4 regions of the Paenibacillus konkukensis genome follow, and region 1 is predicted to be linked to each of the others. Evidence: riboswitches for the same ligand, from Rfam matches in the RefSeq annotation. Region 1 holds a riboswitch; each other region holds the start of a gene.
What was found. Region 1 has a riboswitch for cyclic di-GMP ahead of SK3146_RS28920 (chemotaxis protein CheX). Riboswitches for the same ligand answer to the same signal wherever they lie in the genome.
Positions count from the first base shown of each region.

Region 2: another riboswitch for cyclic di-GMP. It lies ahead of SK3146_RS08225 (EAL domain-containing protein); the one in region 1 lies ahead of SK3146_RS28920 (chemotaxis protein CheX).
Region 3: another riboswitch for cyclic di-GMP. It lies ahead of SK3146_RS10105 (hypothetical protein); the one in region 1 lies ahead of SK3146_RS28920 (chemotaxis protein CheX).
Region 4: another riboswitch for cyclic di-GMP. It lies ahead of SK3146_RS10630 (transglutaminase-like domain-containing protein); the one in region 1 lies ahead of SK3146_RS28920 (chemotaxis protein CheX).

Region 1 covers NZ_CP027059.1:6,654,969-6,660,792, reverse strand. Annotated here, with positions in the region: gene SK3146_RS28930 (efflux RND transporter permease subunit) at 1-74, opposite strand, end outside; gene SK3146_RS28925 (sensor histidine kinase) at 589-1,719, opposite strand; gene SK3146_RS28920 (chemotaxis protein CheX) at 1,840-2,289, opposite strand; cyclic di-GMP riboswitch class I at 2,394-2,477, opposite strand; gene SK3146_RS28915 (DedA family protein) at 2,691-3,299, opposite strand; gene SK3146_RS28910 (class I SAM-dependent methyltransferase) at 3,306-3,881, opposite strand; gene SK3146_RS28905 (hypothetical protein) at 4,214-5,812, opposite strand; gene SK3146_RS28900 (ATP-binding cassette domain-containing protein) at 5,809-5,824, opposite strand, start outside.
Region 2 covers NZ_CP027059.1:1,891,542-1,897,365, reverse strand. Annotated here, with positions in the region: gene SK3146_RS08230 (sulfatase) at 75-1,607, shown strand; cyclic di-GMP riboswitch class I at 1,811-1,897, shown strand; gene SK3146_RS08225 (EAL domain-containing protein) at 1,979-4,051, shown strand; gene SK3146_RS08220 (methyl-accepting chemotaxis protein) at 4,113-5,816, shown strand.
Region 3 covers NZ_CP027059.1:2,357,096-2,362,919, reverse strand. Annotated here, with positions in the region: gene SK3146_RS10115 (VOC family protein) at 81-884, opposite strand; gene SK3146_RS10110 (esterase-like activity of phytase family protein) at 1,109-2,596, shown strand; cyclic di-GMP riboswitch class I at 3,022-3,112, shown strand; gene SK3146_RS10105 (hypothetical protein) at 3,217-3,516, shown strand; gene SK3146_RS10100 (DUF2935 domain-containing protein) at 3,722-4,534, shown strand; gene SK3146_RS10095 (LysR family transcriptional regulator) at 4,978-5,824, opposite strand, start outside.
Region 4 covers NZ_CP027059.1:2,472,742-2,478,565, forward strand. Annotated here, with positions in the region: gene sdaAB (L-serine ammonia-lyase, iron-sulfur-dependent subunit beta) at 1-490, shown strand, start outside; partial or broken gene sdaAA (L-serine ammonia-lyase, iron-sulfur-dependent, subunit alpha) at 514-1,389, shown strand; gene SK3146_RS10630 (transglutaminase-like domain-containing protein) at 1,529-2,332, opposite strand; cyclic di-GMP riboswitch class I at 2,347-2,438, opposite strand; gene SK3146_RS10635 (class D sortase) at 2,504-3,220, opposite strand; gene SK3146_RS10640 (SpaA isopeptide-forming pilin-related protein) at 3,274-5,824, opposite strand, start outside.

The DNA.
Region 1 (5,824 bases):
CCGCCCATCAATAGAGCGATTATGATGAACACAGCAGCTACATTTTTCATGGAGAAGCTGGTCAGTTTATTCATGAAGTTCCCTCCTAGGACCTTAAGCTTTCATCAAAATACACCTGCAATATGAACGGAACATGAACAAACGGCTCTCCGGCATGCAGCGCGAAGCTAGTAAATAATAGCAGCTGCCGGCTTCGGGCTAACCAACCTTCCAAAAAAAGGGATGAGAAAACCAAACCAAGGCAACGCAAATAAGCAGAGCTCCCCGGATCTGCATCGTCATGCCGTCAGCAAGGAACTCTACTTCTTTTTAACATGAAACCTACTATACACGAGAAGCTGCGCAGTCATCCAGCAGAACATATTGCCAGATGTGCGAATCCGGAGAACAAATCCCCCAAAAGTGACGTGATGCTCTGAAGCTTATTCCGTCCGCATCCAGCCTAAGCTGGATCGGCGTCTAACCATTCCTCTGGGATCGTTCTATGGGTAGACATTCCTTTCGGGGGAGCCCCCGGATATCCACAGGAAATGGCTGCGCATAATTCCTAAACAACAAAAAAAAGAAGCCGCACAGGGCTTCTTCGATTCAATTGCGAACCGGCTGCATATCGCAAGCGGGGCGGTTCGGAAAAGTTAATATAAAGACCGTTTTTTCTTCCGAGCTTTGAAAAGTAATATCTCCCTCGTTTTTGGACATAATTTGCTTGCAAATGGCAAGCCCGAGCCCCGTACCGTTCGTCTTGTTCGTTACAAACGGGGTAAACAGCGTATTTGAAATCTCAGCCGGGATGGCCGGACCGTTGTTGCTTATGTGGATGGAGATGCCCCAGCTTTCTTCAAAGGCATGGATCTCCATTTTTTTCTCATGCTTGATCTCGGACAGCGCGTCGATGCCGTTGTTGATCAGGTTGTTCAAAACCTGCTGAATCGCCAGCCTCTGGCAATTGAGCGTCAAATGGTCCGCTATGCTTATCGATAAATGAACATTCTCGTTGATGAGCCGAGGGTTTAGCAGCGACAAGTTGTATTCGATCATTTGCTTTACCGGGATATGGGCCATTTCTTCTTCAATAATGGGCCTTCTGGAAAAGCTGAGAAATCCGGTAACCTGCATATGCATATTGTTGCATTCTTCTTCAATAAATTCCAGATAGGCATCCGCTTTCTCACGCGGCAGCGACTGAATATTGGAACGCAGCAGCTTAAGGAAGCCTTTGATCGAAGTAAGCGGATTCCTAATTTCATGAGCCATGCTCGCGGCCATTTTGCCAAGCAGGTTGATTCTGTCGTCGTGAAGCTGATGAATCGCCATGTCCTTTTCTTTTAAGGACGACACGGTTCTTTGCCAATAGCCCTCGCAGAGCTGTGCCTCGAAATAATCGATGCGCATGCTGATCGCCTGGAGCAAATCCTTCGGCGCCCAGTCTCCGCAATACGCAAAAAAGGCTTGGCGCCAACGGTGAGAACAGTCGATAATATCAATAATTTGCAGCTTAAGTTCGGAATACCTGGCACACCAGTCCGGAACTACGGCTTGAAAAGGATGGGCAGCGGCCGGAATATGAATATCCAGCAAATAATCGAAATACCGGTCGCCGTTTCGCTGCAGCTTCTCGATCCCGGCAAGCCCCGAAAGCTTGATGGCTCCCCGCAGCCAAAATTGCACGATCTGCGGCTTCGAATTCCGTATTTTCTTCAGCAAAGGCTCTTCGTCCATGATGAAAACCCGCCTATAGTTGAATTGTGTGATAATATTTAACTTATCATAAAGCTTCACACACGCCAATGCTCTATTTAACAGTTTTTTTATACATTTTGTCTCTTGCTTTGCATGAATTTATGCTGATATGTAAATATTGAATTCGCCGATCGTGTCAATTAACAACGGGATGCTGAACACTTGCCCTCCCCAAGCGTACGCGGTGCCGTTAACGAGATGAGGCGGCGTTATGTCAACTTCGATCCCCTGCTGGTACAGCAGCGTGCTCGCATTGCCGCTGATCATATTGCCAAGCTCTCCTACGGCACTCTGACATAGCTCGTCAAAATGGCTAACGGGATATCCTCCCATCATGCCGGAAACCATACGGAAAGCTACCGTCTCCGGAAACCCGAATAAAACGTCTTTGCTCATTTGCCCCATGATGCCGATTTTAAGCCAAACGTAGTCCTCGGTATAGTGAATCGTTTTCACACTGAGCTGCCCTACGACAGGTTTAATCTGGATCAACGTTTCGATGACATGAAGCGATGAAGTCAAGAACGGATTGACGAAGTTTGCTTGCACACAATACAACCCCTTTTCAAATGAAAGTTATTTTCCCGAGAAAAAAAACAGACTGCCCGAAATTGGGCAGTCTTGTTCTACAAAGACCGGAATATAAGCGCAATTTCGGTAACCCAGCCGCCATAGAATGGTTCCTTAGGCCTGTGGCTTTGCGTCCTTACCTTTCGATAAGTTTGCCGTTTTTCGATTTGTCATGATAGCTTCCACGGAAAATACGTATCAAACTAATCCCATTGTAGCATAGAAGGTAATAAAATAGTATCATTTTCCGATATCATTGCCGCAAAAAAACATGACTTTACGACTACCGCCCTCCCGGAAAAGTAAAATAACCCCACAAAGTAGTGGGGCCTTGACTTCGAAGCTGATTCAGGTATTTTGCGGGGAGCCCCGAAAACAAGCTATTCTCCGCCCAGCGACCGTTTGGAGAAAACGAGCCGATAGACGGCCCAAATCATCACAAGCGCGGCAGGCACCCATAAAAGCCGAAGCCCGTACAGATGAATGAGTTTGCCGGCTTCCTCCACATGGTCTCCGGCCAAGCGGCCAGCAACAAAGAAGATCAGCGTCCATACCAAGCCCGTCGAATAGGAAATCAAGGCATAGCGCCGAAACGTCATTTTATTTATGCCGACAATATAAGGGGTTACATGCCTGACAACCGGGAAGAAATAGCTGATCACCAGCGCCATGCTTCCGTACTTTTCGATCAGACTCTCGGACATGCTCAAATATTTGTCCATCTTCTTCTTGCGCTTCAGCTTCTCGATCACCGGACTGCCGACGAACCTTCCCAGAAAATAGCCGAGGGACAACCCGGAAATAACGCCCAAATACGTTAACGCAAATGCCGGTATAACATGCAGCAAACCGCTGGCTGTTGCAGCGCCGCCTGTCATGACGATAACTTCATCGGGAATGGGCATGCCGACGATGCCTAACCACAGAGCGAAAAACAAAGCCGCATAACCGAATTGTCCGATCATGGACAGCAGCGAATCATAACTCATGAACGATCAACCTCTCTTGCGGCAAACATAGACAAAAGCCGGGGGCAAATTAAACGGCACAAAGTCGATCGTCTCCATATCGAAATCGCCGCTGAGCTTATGCTTCATCTGCAGCGAATACTGGAACGCGATAAAATATCCCCCCGGCTTCAGCGAAGCCGCCACTTCCTTCATAATATTATCCCGCAGTCCCTGCGGGAAGTTAAAGAACGGCAGACCGCTGACAATAGCGTCGAGCTGGCCGATGCCCTCGGATTTCATCGCATTTCGGATATGGCATGCGTCGGCGTAACAGGCAGCTCCCGGATACTTCACGGCAAGCTGGTCGCGCAGAATGCCGTCCTTTTCAAACAGCAGCAGCTTGGTCCGCTCCTTCAGATTGACTTGAATTTGCTCGGTTATCGCCCCGGTGCCGGCTCCGAGCTCCGCCGCGGCGCCCACTTCATGCCAAGGTATATGCCGAACCATTGCTCTAGCCAAAAATTTGGAGCTCGGCGTGATGCTCCCCATCTGCTTAGGGGAACGGAGAAATTTATGAAGGAATAGAAACTTTTCCTGAACTAGCGCATTGACATCAATCATGGTGGGAACCTCTCTTCATAAGATTACTCTTTTTTTGATGCGTTCACAATTTTATCACTTTTCACATTAAGCATACAAATTTTGGATGAACTATTCAACAGTCCGCAGGCCGGGATTTTACTGGACTTAAGACCAGGTTGTCTTCCGGACTGCTTTTCGGCATTCATTCTAACAACATATGTTAGTTTTAGCCATGATATAGGGCTTCAGGAGGAGTTGTCCCAAAAACAACATATAAAAACCCCCGTAGCTTTAACCGGCTACCGGGGGCGTATGGTTGACTGACACCACTCAGAGCTATCAGGTTGTCGTCTTCGGGCGCAGACGCATGCTCATTGCTTGCTCCTTCTTCCGGTCCCGGAGGCCGAAGCATCGCGTGCCAGCAAATACCGGTGCATATGCTTGCCTCCAAGCCAGAAGCACCACGCCGCAAAAGGGATGACCAAGGCGTAGAACAGCAGCAGATGCGTTCCTAAATCCGGCGAAGGACCTTCTTGATACAGCCTCCCGATCCCCCGTTCAGGAGCTATGACCCGTTGAGACAACGGGAAGCCCAGTACATAGCCTGCGTACAGCGGCATTGAAAGAACGGACATCCACGGGCGGCTCACGAAAGCCGCCAGCCCTTGCAGCGCGATAATATAAAGAACGGTCAAAGGGACGAACAGCAGCAGGTACCCGGCCGCGCAGCGACATACGATCCCCCATTGCTCCGGCGGCATCGGCTCCGTCCACTGCTTGAGCAGCGCTCCCGCCGCGCAACCGAGCAGCAGCAGTCCCCAATACGGAAGCATGACCGATAAATAAGCGCAGGCGCGGCTTGCGAGCAGCAAATATCGGGAATGCGGAAAAGTCAACCACCAGGCCGAATCGTTGCGCTGAAACTCCATATGCCGGTTTATATAATAACCGACGATAGCCATATAGCCGAGCACAACGATAGCCGACTGATACGAGATCAGCTCCTGCATATTGCCGCCGTTGCGATAAGCAAAAATAGCCGCCACCGCCGGCAATATGCACGCGATAAGCTTCCCTGCCTTCGTCCGCAGCAGGCTCGTATGCCGCCGCCGCTCCATCGCGACGAGCGTGCGGAACGGCGTTCGGCGGATGTCTCCGCCGAGCTGCCCCTGCTTCGCTGCGGCAAGCCCGGGGCCGGATTCGGCGGCCCGGGAAACGGCGCCGCTCCTGTAGCGGATGCCGCTCATCCGCTTCATTCCGACGGACGCGGCGAGCCATAGGCATAGTCCGGCCAGCGGCCATCCCGCGGCCGCGATGATCCCGGCGTAGCGGGCGACATCCCCCGGAGCCAAGTAATCCGCCGCGAACTGCCGATTCCCCGCCATGATCGTAAAAATGAGCGCAGGCATCGAAACGTATAGGCACAGGATCGTAACGGCCATACGCGCCCACCCTATATGGAACACCGTCAGCAGCAAACCGAAAGCGACGACGACAGGCATAAGCGCCGCGGCCAGCAGCGCGTCGGCGCCCAAGATCCGCAGCAGCTCCGCCGGCGGTACGGTCTCCATCCGCTCCCAGCCGGCGGCAAGCGCGTAATGCGCCACGCGGATGAAGAGCAGATAAGCGGCGAGATGCCCTCCGAACCGGAGCAGGCCCAGCGCCTTGCCGAGCAGAAGCGACAGGCGCGAATGCGGCAGCAGCAGCCACCAGTCGCGGCTAACGCCGTATCTGGCGCCGGACGATGTCGAATCGTACAATACGAGCAGCAGCATCGCCTCGAACAGGATGAGTACCCCTGACGTAAACAGTCCGCTGACCGTCGTCGCATCGCGCATGAGCGCCATGCTCCCGGCGAGCGCGGCCAAGATAGCCAAGACGATCCATAAATAATTGCTTTGTCTTCTTCCGATTAAAAAAGGACTGTATCGGCTCATTTCCAAACGGGACAACAGCGGGATCACGGTCATGAGAACACATCC
Region 2 (5,824 bases), 3.2 Mb from region 1:
TTGCAAGCAGGTTGAATGAACGCCGTTCGGCGGCCTTACGGACCGCTGAACGGCCATAGGAGGAACGATCGTTCATGAATGTAATCTTGATTACGCTGGACAGCTTGAATCGGCATTATTTGAAAGCATACGGCCAACCGGCCGGACTGGATGTTCTGACGCCGAATTTGGACCGGTTGGCGGCCCGTTCGGCCGTGTTTGACCGGCACTATTCAGGCAGCTTGCCGTGCATGCCGGCCAGGAGGGAGCTGTATACCGGCACGCAGGAGTTTCTGTGGCGGTCATGGGGACCGGTGGAGCCCTTCGATCTGCCGGTTGCGCGCGCTGCGAACCGCAACGGGTACGTCTCTCAGTTTATCAGCGACCAGTTTCATTTCTTTCTCGGCTACAGCCACGGCTATTATGACGACTATCACGGGTTCGAGCTGGTGCGCGGACATGAGCTGGACCCTTGGAAAACGGCTCCTCTGCAAGCGGAAGACGAGCCTTTCCTGAAGCAAATCAGCTATCGAGAGGGGGCGCCGAAGCCGTTCAATCGGGCGATCTACGCGAAGAACGTCAGAAATTTCCGCCGGGAGGAGGATTTCTTCGCTCCGAGAGTGTTTACATGCGCCGAGCAGTGGCTGGAGGACAATCATATGCATGACCGGTTTATGCTCGTCATCGACAGCTTCGATGTGCATGAGCCGTTCCATAATCCCGACAGCGTTGCCGGCATGTATACGGATGAGGATACCCATGATCCCGATCTGCCGGTATGGGCTCACTCGGGACGCACCGACAAGGGGCACGGGCAATTGAGCGAGCGGCAGCTTGCTTTTGTCCGGTCGCAGTATGCGGCCAAGCTGTCGCTGACCGACAAATACCTCGGCAAGGTGCTGGATAAGCTCGACGAGCACGGGCTGTGGGATTCGACGATGGTCATCGTCACATCGGATCACGGCCACTATCTGGGCGAGCGCAATCTGATCGGCAAGCCCGCTTACAATAATTACAACGTGCTGGCCCATATTCCGCTGATGATCTGGCATCCGCAGGCGGCGCAGCAGGGCAGCCGGATTCCGGCCTTGACCTCGACCGTCGATATATACGCGACGATCATGGAAGCGATCGGAGAACCGCAGCGTCTCGGGCACGGGCGCAGTCTGCTTCCGCTGCTGAGGGGAGAGACGGATAAGGTAAGAGACTGGGCGCTGTACGGTTATTTCGGCGGCGCGCTTAACATCACCGACGGCAGGCATACGTATCATGTCGCTCCGGACGAGAGCGTGCCTTTATACAACTACTCTACGATGTACATTAATCCGGCGGCGTTCTTCCTTCCCGGTTATGTGCCGGAGCAGGTGGAAGCCGGACGGTTCCTGCCCTATACCGACGCTGTCGTATGGAAATACGAGGTCAAGTTCCCGCCTGAATTCGCCAGCTTCCGAAAAGCCGGCTATGCTACCGAGCTCTATGATACGGAGCGGGATCTTTGGCAGGAGCATGATCTCCTCGGCAGCTCGCCCGAGCTGCACGACCGCATGAAGGAGCTGCTGCGCTCCGCCTTGTCCGAGCTGCAGGCGCCTCCCGAAGCGTTCACGCGGGCCGGCGTTGCGGCCGGTTAGAGCAATCCGCTATTATCGAAACTCCCGCCTCGTTTGAGAGGTTGGGAGTTTTTTTCGACAAAATCCGAGTAAATTTCCGGCTATTATGTAACAACCTGTTGAAAAATTTATATATTGTGAATATAATGGTTTTACAACACTATGCAATTAGGTATTTTCGATTATTGAAATAGTTCTATATACCTAAATTATCATCATTTATCTAACGATAAAGGCAAACCTTTTGAAAGAAAGGGACGCAAAGCTATGGGCCTAAGGAACATCCGTTCTAAGGTCGCCAAGCCGCCGAAATGGATGTTCTATGGACATCATCCGTTCGGGTGGTGTTTTATTTTTTAACTGAAAAACCTATTTCTTCTAAAGGAGCAAAGATGGTTGATTATAAACATTTAGTGGAAGACTCCATTGCCGGAATGTTTTTTATCCATAATGAAGCGTTAACATTTGTCAATAATGCGTTCACTTCCTTATTCGGCTACGCTTCTGTAGAGGATTTTTATGCCAATCACCGGTCTTTACAGGATTTGATGCCGTTAGAATCGTATCGCACCTTATTCCGGCAGAAGAAACAGGTTGGTTCCGGCAAAAAACAAGCCCAAGACCGTTACATGATCGAGTGTTATCATCGCGGCGGGCATTCGATTTATGTTGAAGTGTTTGCAAAAATGAACCGTCAAGACGATGAGGTGACCATTTATGGAACGATGATCGACGTTTCCGATTCCATCCATATGCAGCGAGAGCTTCATATGAGTGAGCAAAAATACCGCTCGCTCTTTGAATACAATACCAACTTGATTTACTCCTTTGATTTGGACGGACATTTCGACAGTATGAACCCGGCCGTTACGGACACGCTCGGCTACAGCTTTGACGAGCTGATCCATATGAATTTTGAGAAATTCATCCATCCGGACGATTTGACGATGACTTTGCAAAACTTTAACGAAGCGAAAACGTACGGACGCCACTGCTCTTACGAGGCAAGAGTGATACATAGATCAGGTCAAATCCGGCATACGCATATCATTAATATCCCGATTTATATCGACGGGCAAATTACCGGCGTATACGGAATCGCCCGAGATATTACCGAATTGAAAAACTACATTGAACAAATTGAACGGCTGGCTTACTACGACTATCTGACCGGATTGCCCAACAGGCGGTATTTCGAGCAAAAAAACGCCGAATATTACAGTGAGCGGCGGACGGCAACCTTAGCGCTGATCGATCTGGACGGCTTCAAAACGATTAACGATACGCTTGGACACGATATCGGCGACGAGCTGCTGAAGGAGTTCTCCCATCTTCTGCTGAGGGTTTGCTCGTCTTCGGATTTATTCGTTTCGAGAATAGGAGGCGACGAGTTCGCCGTAATAGCTCCTGACGACGCCGGATATCCCAGCATTCTCCGGGTTGCGGAAGAGCTGCTGGAGCAGCTGCTAAAGCCGCTGCACGTCAATGAGTTTGAGCTGTACATTGCAGCCAGCGTCGGAATATGCAGCTCGATCGGTCAAGAAACCGCTCCCATGCAGTTATTCAAACATGCGGACATCGCTTTATATAACGCCAAGGCAGCCGGTAAACGAAAAATTTCCATCTATTCTCATTTGAATGATGAGGTAACGTTAAAGCGCTTTACGCTGGTCCGCGATATTCAGCAGGCCATTGCAGGCAAGCAATTTTATTTGGAATATCAGCCGCGGTACGATATCAAAAACCAAAGAGTCACCTGCGTCGAAGCCTTATTGCGCTGGAAGCATCCATCTTGGGGGATTGTTCCGCCAGGCGAATTTATCCCCATTGCCGAGGAATCGGGACTGATCGTCGAGCTGGGGAAATGGGCGCTGCAAACCGCTTGCCGGGAAATCAAGCCGCTCGCCGAGGCTTGGGACTTTAATTTATCGGTAAATGTATCCGTCGTACAGATTATGAACCAGGAGTTCGTTGCCACCATCAAGCAAATATTGGAGGCGGAGCGGTTCGATCCCCGCAGGCTCGAGCTGGAAATCACCGAATCGGCGCTGTATAACTCCGAGGAGAAGATGAGATATTTTCTGGACGAGCTGAAAGGGTTAGGCATTCAAGTTTCGCTGGACGATTTCGGAGCCGGCTACTCGTCGCTGAGCTTTATTCAAAAATACGCCATCGATACGGTAAAGCTGGATAAAACGTTTGTGAATACCCTTACGGTCAATGATCGAAACGCCAAAATTTTCTCGAGCATCGTATCCTTATTAAAGTCGCTGGAAACGAATGTGGTGGCCGAAGGCATTGAAACGATCGAGCATTACCATTTTTTAACGAAAAACGAGTGCGACGAGGCGCAGGGATATTTATTTTCCAGGCCGATTCCTGTCCATCAATTAATCGAAATGGTGGTCGAGCTTCCCCATATTTGCAGGATTTCGTCTGCCTATAGACCGGCCTCGGAGCAATAATATCGTTCAGATCGCCGATCCGGGCTTACAAGGAAAATAATGAAAAGGAGCAGGTTGCGTGATGCTAAAAAATATAACTATCGGAAACAAACTGCGGTTTCTGAATGTCGTCGCCGTGTTATTTATCATTATCGTCGGAGCGACAGGCTACTTGTATATTAAGGATATGGCGGAAAATACGGATATGATGTACAACGACCGATTAATTCCGATCAAACAGATTCAGACGATTCAAATCAATAACCGCAAAAACGATACTTCCATCATGGAGATGCTGGTAACCGAAGACCCGTTGCGTACTCAAAAGCTGGTCGAGAACATTCAAACCAACCAAAGCAGCAATGAGGCGATCATCAGCGACTACGAAGAGCGCGGAAGCGATTATGTGAAGGATTTGTTAAAAAAGTACCGCGAACTCAATGCGAAATATACAGCGGAGCTGCAAAAGACGGTCGATTTGGCTCTTGCCAATAAAAATGATCAGGCTTACGAGCAGTTCACGAATACCGTCAAGCCAATTCGAACCGATTTGAGCGCAATAGTAGATCAGCTCACCGCCTATAACGATCAGCAAGCGGGCGACCTGAATCATGCCAATGCGAACAGTTTACGCTCGGCCGTCATGATTATATCGGGGGCCATTGCATTATGCGTCGTCATCTGCGCCGGCATCGGATTTTTCATTTACCGTTTGATCGTCTCGCCGGTCAAGGAGCTTCAACGATTGATGCGGGAGGCCGAGAATGGCAATTTATCCGTCTCCAGCCGCTATACATCCAAAGATGAGATGGGGCAGCTCAGCCATTCCTTTAATTCGATGATGCACGGCTTGCGGGATGTCGTCAGCCGAATCAGAGAAAATTCCGAGCTGCTGGCTGCAGCATCGGAGGAAATGTCCGCCAGCGCCGATCACACGACAAAAGCTACCGAGCATATCGTCCAGAATATCGAAGCGCTGGCAACGGATGCGGATAAACAAATGGAGAGTGCGGAAGAGGTGTACGCGACCATCAGCGACATGTCTTCCGGCATACGGCAAATTGCTCTAAGCGTCCAAGCGGCTTCGCAGACTTCCATTGCGACATCGCATATGGCTAATGAAGGCAACGAAGCCATTCAAGGCGCTTTACAGCAGATGAACTCGATTGATCGCATTGTCGGCAAGCTATCGGATACGGTGCAGGTTCTCAGCAGCCGGTCCGATCAAATCGGCCATATTGTTAATGTGATGACGGCGATAGCCACACAGACGAACCTTCTGTCGCTGAATGCGGGTATCGAAGCGGCGAGAGCGGGAGAACACGGACGCGGCTTTGCCGTGGTCGCCGGCGAGATCCGTAAGCTGGCCGAACAGTCGGCTCTATCGGCGCAGCAAATCGAGGAGCTGATCTCCAAAATTCAAGAAGAAACGTTAAGCATAGCCGGGTCCATGCAAACGGCCAAAACCGAGGTATCCGCGGGGCTGAAGGTAGTGACGGCCGCCGGCAGCTCTTTTGAAACGATCACCCGCTCTACCGACGACGTAGTGGGTCAAATTCAGGAGGTTTCGGCTGCGGCACAGCAAATGTCGGCCGGCACCGAACAAATTATCCGCGTCGTCCAGACGATTAAGGAAACGACTCATACAGCGGCGGCAACCGCGCAGAATGTCTCTTCGGCCACAGAGGAACAACTGGCTACGATGGAGGAAGTATCGGCAACCACTACATCCTTGGCGACTATGGCCGAGGAACTGCAGCAGCTTATCAAGAAGTTCAAAGTTTAAATGAACAT
Region 3 (5,824 bases), 3.7 Mb from region 1:
TTAAGAAGCGTTTAGTCTGCGGACTAAACGCTTTTTTTGCGGGAACGGCAGGCTCCAGCGATCTAAAAATCCCAGGGGTTCTAACCCAATCTCGAATAAGGTAAATTTAAAAGCGCGGGGGCTTTATCGGGAAAATCGGTAAGGCCTAAGCAGAAGCTGTATTCGTTGAACTGAAAATGAAGCTGAGCATGTTCGTTGCTTTCATAGGGAATACCTTTTGCGGTTAAATTGGTTTTGACCTTTTCAATAAAATCGAGACTGCTGATCCCAAAGCTTACGTTCATCGCCGGCGGTAAAGCGGTCATGGCTATAGGAATCCATTTTCGCTGCTTCGAAGCAATAACCGCATGCGCCGTCCCCCCGATTGCAAAAGTAAAATTATCGTATACTTTGGCGAGACTGAAATTAAAAAGATCGACTAACAACGATCTAAAATCGGCCACACTATCCACCGGAAACCCGATCTCTCTGAGATACAATATTTTCAGCTCTCCGCTAGGAGGCAGTATTCCTTCCGTAATGTAATTATGAGCAATGATTTCCAATAAATTGCCGTCGCCATCTCGAAAGTAAACATTCAGCCCGGTTTCAAAATCGTCAATGATCCTGCCGTTCGGCCATTTTAGAAGGGTAACATTCCCCGTACGTTGCAGCCAGTCGACTACGTTGTTAAAGTCAGAGTAAGGGACCTCGAATGCAAAATGGGCCGGAGCCAACGGTTCTGCAGCCTCCTTAAAAGATAATGTAAAGTATTCGGCCGGTTGGAGAAGGATCTCATGGTCGGACTCGTAAACGACAGGGAAATGCAGCTGTTCGTGATAAAATTGTTTAACGCCTCGAATCGAAACTGTTTGTAATTGAAGCTGGGAGAAGTGAGTTATCATGGAAGGTGCACTCCTTTCCGGAATTAAATGGGTGAGATGATTGTATCCAACAAAATGATATAGGTCTAATATATGATATGTATCCTATTTATAGGTTATATCTATATATCAATCATTTCACAGGTTGCTTTACCATTTTTTAAAATTCCGATGACATTCCGCAAACGTTCCTCTCTTATGCTGAAAGAGGATACAGTCGTTATTTCACTGGGGGGAACGAATCGATGAAAAATAGGATGAAAAAAAGAAAATGGATGATCGCGACACTTGCGCTTTGCGCGTTGGCGGGCGCGTCGTCGGTTCAGGCGGCGCAGTCGCAGCTGGAGGCGCAAGCCGTGAAATTCAATGTGTTTTCGAACGGACAAGCCGTTTCGATGGATAAGGAGCCTGTCGTGATCGACGGCAGCACGTATGTGCCGCTGCGCGCGATCGGCGAGGCGCTCGGCAAGCAGGTGGAATGGAACGAATGGACTCAATCGATCCGTCTGAAAGACCAGCCGAAGGTTGCCGCAGTACATGAATGGAAAAATCCGCCCGAGCTGACAGGAAGCATCAAGGAAGGGGGATTCTCAGGATTGCTGCATATGCCCAGCGATCCGGAGGACGTCTTCTACACGATGGCAGACCGCGGGCCGAACGGCGAATTCGGCAAGGACAAGCTTCGCACCTTCCCGGACGACACGTACGTTCCGAGAATGTACAAGATCAAGGCGGCCAACGGCACGATCGAGGTGCTGGAGACGATCAAGCTGCATTTGCCCGACGGCAGGAAGGACGTATATACCGGTACATCCGATGTCACAGGCATGCCGAATTTACAAGAAGGCGACGAGGTGCCTTACGACGGTACGGGAACGAAGAAGCTGGGCTATGACCCGGACGGCTTGGACCTTGAAGGCATTGCCTACAGCCCGAGCGACGACACATTCTGGCTGTCCGACGAATACCGCCCTTCGATTTTGCAGGTGAAGCGAGACGGAACGATCTTGGGCCGTTATGTGCCGCAAGGAGCCAAGGACAAGCTGCTGGCTGCCGGAGCGCAGACGGATATTTATGATATTTTGCCTGCGGCGTACAACAACCGCATCGCCAACCGCGGCTTCGAGGGCGTGACGATTTCTCCGGACGGCCGGTATTTGTACACCTCGATTCAAAGCCCGATGGCCGTTCCCGATCAGAAAACCGGGGAAAAATCGCGCAACCTGCGTATTCTCAAAATGGATTTAAGCAGCAAAACGGTCGTCGGAGAATACTTGTATATTGCCGAGGACGCCTCGATGTTCCGGAATGTGAAGCAAAAAGATATTGTCATCAGCGACCTGTCGGCGCTGAGCCAAGATACGGTGCTGGTTGACGAGCGCGATAAAAACGCCGGCGACGAAGCGCAGCTGAAGCGAATTTATAAAGCGGACTTTTCCAAAGCGACGAATCTGTTAGGAACTGCCGACAGCGAGCAAGTGGAAGCGCTGAGCATCGAGCAGCTGAAGGCGAAGGGCATCGCGCCTGTGAGCAAGGAATTGGTCGTAGATGTAGCCAAGCTCGGTTATCCGCATGAGAAGCTGGAAGGACTCGCTGTCGTCAACGAACATACGATCGCGGTTGTCAACGACAATGATTTCGGCGTGGACGGCTACGACGAGCAAGGCCAGCTGCAGGTCAATCAGAATCCGACGCAAATGTATGTTATCACGGTGAACGAGGAATTAAAGTAAAACGGCTAATCGCCGAAATCTCCTTGCCAGTAGGCAGGGAGTTTTTTTTGCCGTAGAACAAGTCTTTGACGATATTAACTGCCGCCGAACGGAGCGCGGACATCTGGTAGACAGTGTCCGATATACATTATCTCCCATACTGTAGAAGTCTGTCCGAAGGAGTACGTGGTTCATCGGACAGACTCCTAGGTCCATTGTCCGCGAGATATCCTGCTTGCGGATTATGACGGCAGCCGCCGTTTGCGACCGGAGCCTATGTTGCGTTTGCGGGAAAATAGTTTGATCGTCGCGGCATTACGAGCCAGAAATGAGTCTAAAGTCCATGTAGACAGGCGAAAAATAGTCAATTAGCAACATGCATTCCGCTATGCGTATCTTATATGCTATTGTTGTCGTATTTTGTTACACGAATTGACAAATTTCGAACTCGATAATGGCAAAGCAGGCGAAAGCCTGTGACGCAAAGCTATAGGGGCTATCGAACGGATCGGTCCGTTCTGCCAGCCAGCTGCCGAAGGATCGGTGATACGCATATGCAGCGGACTCCCGCCGAGGCTAAGAGGAGTCTTTTCGATGTTTGTGGGATACGTCATTCAAGTAATGCGGAGGGTTGAAAGACGATGTCTAACGAAGAGCGGGAGTTTATGACGAAGGAAGGTTTTTTTACGGTTATCGAAGGGAAGATGATCGGCGTTTATTTATCGAGCGAAGGCCCGAAAATGTTTATGAATCAGGAAGTGTTCGACCTGCGTTACCCATGTTGGGACGTGGAGATGGTCATGGGGAAAAACAGCCATTTGCTGAGCTTTTACTGGTACGGCGAAGTGAAGTTCTCGTTTCGCTGCGGCTTTGTCAATGATTTGTTCTTGAGCCTGTACGATTATTTGAGCTGTAGATTGGAAACGAGAAGACTGGCTTAAGCGGCGGGCAATCGAGCCGGGAGCCGGGTGCGGCGACAATGAGGGATGGGCTGCGGAGCGTTTTTTTTGCCCGTACGTGACACCAAGCGGGAGGCGTAAGCATACTATGCTTATCAAGAACGACCTGGGCATTCGCCCAGCGTTGCCACCATTGCTGCGAAGGCGGGCTCGGAAGGAGCGAAGCCGCCTGAAGGAGGAAAGCTCCGTGGAACCATCTGCTTACGTATCGTCCGCTTCATTCGAGCATCCGTTCTGGCTGCAGGTTTGCGGCGATCACGCCCGCTTTATCAGAGATGCGCTCGCTCCTTCTGAAGAAGAAGAGATCGGCCGGGCCGTTTGTTTCATCCGCACGTTCGACGCGTTGCTTAACGATTCGCGACGTCCGCTGAACGGAGCTTCGTGGGTTCAGCTGAGCGAGGCGGCTTTCCGGCGGGTGCAGGAGCTGCGGGCCTTTAAGCTGCATCTGCTGGAGCGGTCGCTTGACGGCCGCGTGGTCATTTCGCTTCCGCCTACGTTCATAAATCATATGGTTAACGAGGCGGAGGAATATATCCGGGTGCTCGCCTTTCTGAGAATCGGGGAGCCGGCCCCGGTGTTTGACGAAATCCATCATCACTTGGTATGGCTTGCCGATGCGGCGGGCCATGCCGGCTCCATAGCGGCCGACCTGGATATGACGGAACGGCGTCTGCTCGAGCTGAGCCGCACGTTCGAAACGCATTTCACGGACTTTTATTTGAAGGCGATCGAAGTTGCGGGATACATGCGGACCAGGCTGAAGCAGTTCCCGGCCCTGGCGCGCTTCCAGAAGGAAGTGGAGCTGGAGATGGCGCTGTTCCGGGAGTTTCTGAGGGAGCTGGAGGAGCTGGCGCTCTCGAAGGAAGTGCTGGGAACGCTCAGCCCCTTGATGCCCGACCATATGGCGCGGGAAGAATGCTACTATCTGATTAAGCTGGCGAGCCTCTCTAATACCCGCCCGCCGAATTGCGATCCGGCGAAGCCCAGGGTGGAAGGCTAGAGCTTGTCAGCTCTGACGCAGCTGCGCCGTCAACCGCCGCCGGATATTTGCGGGGACTGCGGCTGATTACAAACGAATAAGCGTGCTTTGCTGCATATGGGATGCGGCAGGGGACGCTTTTTTTGTTTAGGAAATGATGCGCAGCAATATCCTGTGGAAATCCGGGGTCTCCCCCGAAAGTAAAGTCTACCCATAGAACGATCCCAGAGGAAGGGTTAGACACCGATCCAGCTTAGGCTGGATGCGGACGGAATAAGCTTCAGAGCTTCACGTCACTTTTGGGGGATTTGTTCATGCTGCGCTCTGTCCCAGTGCGGGCAAAGCGGCAGGGCGCAGCATGAAGCGATTCCTGCTAACGGGCGCCGTGGCCCAAGCGCATGAGGGCGGATTAGCGCAGATGCCGACGCGAGAGGAGGGGCAACGGCAAACAGTTGGAGCCGCTGCTAGGACTGAAGGCACAGCTCCAGCATCGTCTGCGCCGCGAAAGACAGCGGAACGTCCTTCAAAGTGACGATGCCGATATGACGAGGCGGTATAGCCGGCTCCAACCGCAGCTCGAACAGCTCTCCGGAAGCCAGCTCCTCGGCGGCGAACTGCCCGGTGACGCAGGAGATGCCGAGCCCGGTCTTGGCGAATTGGATAAGCAGATCGAGACTGCCCAGCTCGAATTCCGGGGTAATGCGAACCTGATGAGCCTGAAAATAGCGGTCCGCATATTTGCGCATGCTGCTGTCTCTCTCCAGCAAGATGATCGGGTAGGCCGCCAGCTCCGCCGGGGTCATCGTTTGCCCCTGCAAATGGCTGTATCTGGCCCCGGCGACAAAAATATCGTGGAGCGGCTTCCACCGGCGGATGCTGAGCTGCGCGTCGTCGACGGGAAGATTGACGATGCCGAAATCGATGGCGCCTTCCTTAAGCAGCTTGATCGTCTCCTGCGAGGTGCGGTTCGTGACATGCAGCTTCACGTCCGGGTACTCCTTGTGAAACGCTTCCAGATAAGGCAGCAGCACATGCTTGCACAGCGTATCGTTAGCTCCGATATGAACGACCCCGCTCAGCATCTGATGCATTTCGGTCAGTCTGTGCTCCGCCTCTGCGATCAGCTGGAACGCTTGCCCGATGTAACGGAGCAGCACTTCCCCTTCGACGGTTAGCTTCGCGCCCCGCGAAGTGCGAAAAAACAACGGCCCGCCAAGCTTCTCCTCGAGCTGTCTGATCGAATGGCTGACGGCGGGCTGCGTAATGAACAGCGCTTCCGCCGCCCGGGAGAAGCTTCCCGCCTTCGCGACC
Region 4 (5,824 bases), 3.8 Mb from region 1:
CCGCGCCATCGTCGGCGGGCTGCTCGATTTCGCGCCTGACGATCCGCGGCTGCCGGATTCGCTCATCATCGCCGAGCAGCAGGGCATCCGCATCGCCCTCGAGCAGGGGAAAGGCTTGTATCCCCATCCGAATACGGCCAAGCTCGCATTATCGTGCCCGCTGAACCAAAAACAGCTGACGGCGGTAGGAACGTCGATCGGCGGAGGCAATATCGAAATCGTGGAGATTAACGGCTTCAGCGTGAAGATGACCGGCATTTATCCGACGCTGGTGCTGCGCCATTACGACTGGACCGGCGTCATCGCCGACATTACGCAGCTGCTCCGGCTTACCGGCACCAATATCGGCTATATGTCGGTCGACCGCAAAAGCCGCAGCGGCGACGCACTCACCGTCCTGGAGCTGGACGGCGAGGTGCCGCCGGAGCTGATGGAGCAGCTGCGGCGGCTGCCCGCAGTCCAAACGATCCAGCTCGTCAATTTGCAATAAATGATAGATAGGAGGTCCTCATCATGAATTTTCGTACCTTGCAAGAGCTGGCCTCCCTGTGCCAAGCCAGAGGGCTCGGCATCGGACCGTTAATGCTCGAAGAGCAGGCCGCCGAATCCGGACGCGACGCCCGTCTGGAATTCGCCAAGATGGCCGATTACTACGCGGTGATGAAGGATGCCGTTCAGCGCGGGCTGCACGAGGACACGACCTCCCGCAGCGGCTTGACAGGGCTTGACGCCCAGCGGGTCATGGCCTACCGCGGCATGTCCGATCCCGCTCTCGACGCCGATGCCAGCCTGGCGATGGCATACGCGCTCGCCGTCTCGGAGGTGAACGCCTCGATGGGCCGCATCATCGCCACGCCGACGGCCGGCTCCTGCGGCATCATCCCCGGCGTCTTCGTCAGCTGCCAGCAGCGCTTCGGCTGGAGCGACGAGCATATGACCTAGGGCTTGTTCGCCGCGGGCGCCATCGGATATGTAATCGCCAATAACTCGTTCGTATCGGGAGCGGAAGGCGGCTGCCAAGCCGAGGTCGGCTCGGCCATCGGCATGGCAGCGGGTGCGCTGACCGAGCTGCGCGGCGGCACGCCCGCGCAAGCGGTGCACGCCGTAGGCCTCGCGCTCAAAAACTCGCTTGGGCTCATCTGCGATCCCGTCGGCGGGCTCGTCGAAATTCCCTGCATCGTACGCAACGGCTTCGGTGCGGTGACGGCGCTCGCCGCCGCCGACATGGCGCTGGCCGGAGTCCGCAGCGTCATCCCGTCCGACGAGGTGATCCAAGTCATGCTCGAGGTCGGCTCGGCCATGCCGGAGAAGCACCGCGAAACCGCCGGCGGCGGTTTGGCGCAGACGCCTACCGGCCGCCGAATCATGAGTGAGCTGAAGGGCAAATAGGCGAAGCCTCTTCCGGCTCCTCCCGCAATACAACAAAAATAAGCAGACCGCTCCCTCGCTCAAGGAACGATCTGCTTCTTTTGTTTATTCGCGAAACTGCGGCTTATGTAATCCAATATATAGGTTTTCATAGATTCATTTAATAGATTTGGGCGATGGTATAATCCGCCGAATCTTTGATCATCTCGGGGGCTTGTCCCTTTTGCACGCGGGCCGCATCATACGTCGTGTCTATCGTGACCCATTGCCCGCTGTCCTGCAAATAAATTTGATTCCAGGCGTGATATACATCGGGAGCATCGGCGGCATATCCCATAACCAACCGGGTCGGAATATGCTGGCTTCTGGCCATCGCCGCAAACAGCGCGGCATAGTCGTAGCAAATACCTTCCGCCGTATCGTATACGGTGTCCAGGTCGGGGAGATAAGCGGTTGTAACGGAACGGGCTTTCTCATTATCATACCGGATGGTATGCGTAATATAAGAATAGATCGCCTCCGCTTTCTCCTTATCCGTCACGGCGTCTTCGGTCAGCTTCGCCGTCTCGGCGACAGCCCTCGTCTTTCCATTCCAGTCAACGAGCTGAATCGGCTGTAAAAACACTTCGTTTGCGTCGGTCATCTTAAGCTCAATGCGTTCTTGCCCGACGACTCTATATTTATTATCGCTTATGAACTGGGCGATCAGAACGTTATACACCCCGTTGCCCCATTGCAGCGGGTAACGGGCTCCGTTCGCCAGATTGTAGTCGGATGTATCGTCGCCTTTCGTTATTCTAACGATGGCTTTCGTATCGGTATTGCCGGTATAGTGAATCGTTATGATCCCTTTGTCCAGAGAGCTCCGGTCAATGACATAAGGTTCGGCGGCGGCGTAAGCTCCCGTTGGCAATGCCATCAGCACAACGGCGATGAACAGCATCGCCAGCATCTTTTTGAACATAAAAAAGCTCTCCTTTCGGTAACTGGCTGCCAACTTAGCGAATATCGCTAAGGAAGGCCCTTTAGCTTTGCGTCTCCAGCTTTCGCTGGATTTGCCTTTATCGGTTGAAAGCACCGAAAAAATATTTAATATAGTAAAATTATAGCATAGTTGCGCAGTAATGAATAGGCTTCACTGCTTCTCTATTAATGTTCCCTTAACCACAAGACGATGCGTCGGGTTTTCCATAGGATGACAGGTGAGCAGCGAAATTTCTTTATCTTTGCCGTTGCCCTTCAGTACCCAGACATCCTCCGGGAGCACGTACAGCTTCTCTTGAACTTGATATCTGTACTTCTGCTTGCCCGTATCGACCTCGATTACATCTCCCTTATCCAATTCGTCCAGCCTGTTGAAATTTTTCCCGTACGTCAGGTTTCTATGGCCGGCGATGGCATAGTTCCCTACGGCTCCCGCCTTTCCCGTGCCTGCAATGCTGGCTGCGGAAAGCTTCAGGTGGCCGGGAGTCGCATCCGTTATTATCGGCAGCTTCAGATCGATCTTGTCGATGATCAAAATTCCTTCGACCTGCTCCTTAAGCAGCGCGTCCTGCAGAGCCTCCGGCTCGTTCTCCGAAGATTGCGGCTGACGGCTCGCTTCCGTTTCGTCCGCCGGCGTTCCGTCTGTGGTCGCCGGAGCCGGAGCGATAACCGCGGATATCGGAACTGGGGCCGCCATAGGCTTCGTACTGGCCATATCGTCCGCCTGATCGATCTGCTTCATCGTTTCCGTCCACTGCTTCAAAAGCTGCTGCTGCCGGTAAGTCTCGTAACGATCGCTCACCGTCGGGTACAAAAAAACGATTATTCCGAGGCAGATGCACAGCGTGGGCAGCATTTTTTTGATCATCCGAGCCTCCTTTCCGGAAAGCCTGCGGTTTATTACGCAATAGGCGTTGCTCGCTAGATGTTCTTAGTCAGCTTGCGCCGCAGCACCAATCCGACAAGGATTAGGATAAGGCCTGCAATTTCAATGAAAACGGGACTTGCTTCGCCTGTTTTCGGAAGCGTTTCTTTCGGTTTCCCATCCTCCGGCGGATTGCCTAAAGGCACTTTCTGATTGACCTCGATCGTGCCGTTCGTATCGCTGCCGTCCGAATTGTCCGGCTTGTCCGAGTTTGCCGGATTGTCCGGTTGGACCGTCTCTTCCCCGCTATCCGGCTGCCCGGTCACCGACGGACCGCCCAAAGGCACTTTTACATCGCCGTCAATCGTGCTGCCCGGCTGCGACGGATTGGGATTGGCCGGATTTTCCTCCGCTGGCGTCGGCGTTGGCGTCGACGGTGTTGGCGATGACGACGAAGACGAGGACGACGATTTGCGGATTCTCAAGTTCGTTACCGTCAGCGAATAGTTATCCGACGTTTGAAGCGTCACCGGGTACTCCTTGGCATCAAGCACATATCCTGCCGGAGCCGCCGTTTCCTTCACTACGTATTCCCCTGCAGTCAGCTTATCGAAGACGATCATGCCGTTTGCATCCGTCGTTTTTGCGCCGACCGGGGTTAAACCTGTCCCTGTCTTAGCGTACAGCTCGAAGACCGCTCCGCTCAGCAGCAGATCGCTTCGCACCGAATCCGTCTTTTTCACCGTGATTGAGCTTTCCGCAACCGGCGTTGTCGGCGGATTAGACGTAACGTCCTTGTTATTCATGACGGTGAATTGCACGCTGCCCGACGTTTGAAGCGTCACCGGATATTCCTTGGCATCAAGCACATATCCTGCCGGGGCCGTCGTTTCCTTCACTACATATTCCCCTGCTGCCAGCTTATCGAAGACGATCGTGCCGCTCGCATCCGTCGTTTTCGCGCCCATCGAGGCTAAGCCGCTCTCCGTCTTCGCATACAGCTCGAAGGTCGCTCCGCCGAGCAGCAGATCGGGTTGCTCCGAATCTACTTTTTTCACTGCGATCCAGCCGTCCGAAGCAGGATTCGTCGGCGGATTAGGCGTAACGTCCTTATCGTTCGTAACGGTTAGCTGAACGTCGGCGGCGGTTTGAACCGTCACCGGATGCTCCTTGGAATCAAGCACATATCCTGCCGGGGCCGCCGTTTCTTTCACTACGTATTCCCCTGGCGCCAGCTTATCGAAGACGATGATCCCGCTTGCGTCCGTCGTTTTCACGCCGGCCGGGGTTAAACCTGTCCCCGTCTTCGCGTACAGCTCGAAGGTCGCTCCGGCGAGCAGCAGGCCGCTTTGCTCCGAATCTACTTTTTTCACCGTCAGCTTGCCGTCTGTGTCAGGCGGGTTAGGCTTAACGATCTTATCGTTGGCGATTGTCAGCTGATAGCCGTCCGCGGTTTGAATTTTCACCGGATATTCCCGAGAGTCGAGCGCATATCCCGCCGGGGCCGCCGTTTCCTTCAGCACATAATCCCCAGCCAGCAATTTCTTGAATACCGCCTCTCCGTTCGTTCCGGTTGTCAACGTGCCGACCAGCAGCTGTTCCGAGCCGGTTTTGCGGTATAGTTCGAATGTAGCTCCGGCGAGTTTAACCGCAGGGGCAGCTCCGTCTACTTTCGTCACGGTGAGAGTGCCTCTGATGCCGCTAATCGTCCCCGAACCGCTGGTCACTCCGACCACGACGCTCGTTGACGTATCCTTCGTTACCGTAATTTCGTTGTTGCCGCTAAATGCGATTTTGTTGGATACGGTATCCTGGTCCTTGGCGACAATTAAAGATTGATATTCCAGAATCGCCGCCGTAGCGAGCTTCTTGAGGAAACTTAGCTCGAAGCTCTGCTTTCCGTCGTCATCCGTCTTGATTTCCAACTTGTAATCCTTATCCTTAACGAGCTCGGCCGCCTTGTTCACCGTGCCGTTAGCGTCCACTTTGGTCGTAAACAGCTTGAACGTGCCAGGCAGCAGAAGCTGGTTGTCCGACGGCGTATCGATAATTTTGGCGTCGGTCACCGTTGACTGCGTGCGGTTGATAAGAACGGTCCAGTCGATTTTATCGCCGTTTTGCTTGCCGTTCTTGTTCACGTATTCGCCGCCGTTAGGGATGCTGACGGAAGCCGTCAAAGGATTCGATACCGGCGTAACGCCGTCCAGCAAGCCGGCCGTATTGCTTACTTTATTATCAATAATTTTCCCGTCGAGGCTTGTCTTAAAGACAACATAGTACGGAGCCGAAATCGGCTTCTGGAACGTCACGGTCAGCTTATTGTTCTCGTCGACCGAGTAGTTGTAATACGTGCTGTCGACGACGGAGCCTAAAGACGGATTGCCGTTTGACGCGATGTTCATCCCGTATACGGCAAGCGAGTCTGCGACCAGCTTCTGACCGGATTCAAGCGTATCTTCAACGACCGCTTCGGCCAGCGTCTTGCCGTTATAGTTCACGCCGACCGTCCATGCAATCTGCTTCGACGACGCATCGTAAACTCCGCTTTTAAGCCCGTTGTTTTTCGCTTCGTTCCGCGGATCGAACGTTGCGGTAACCGTCTTCGTC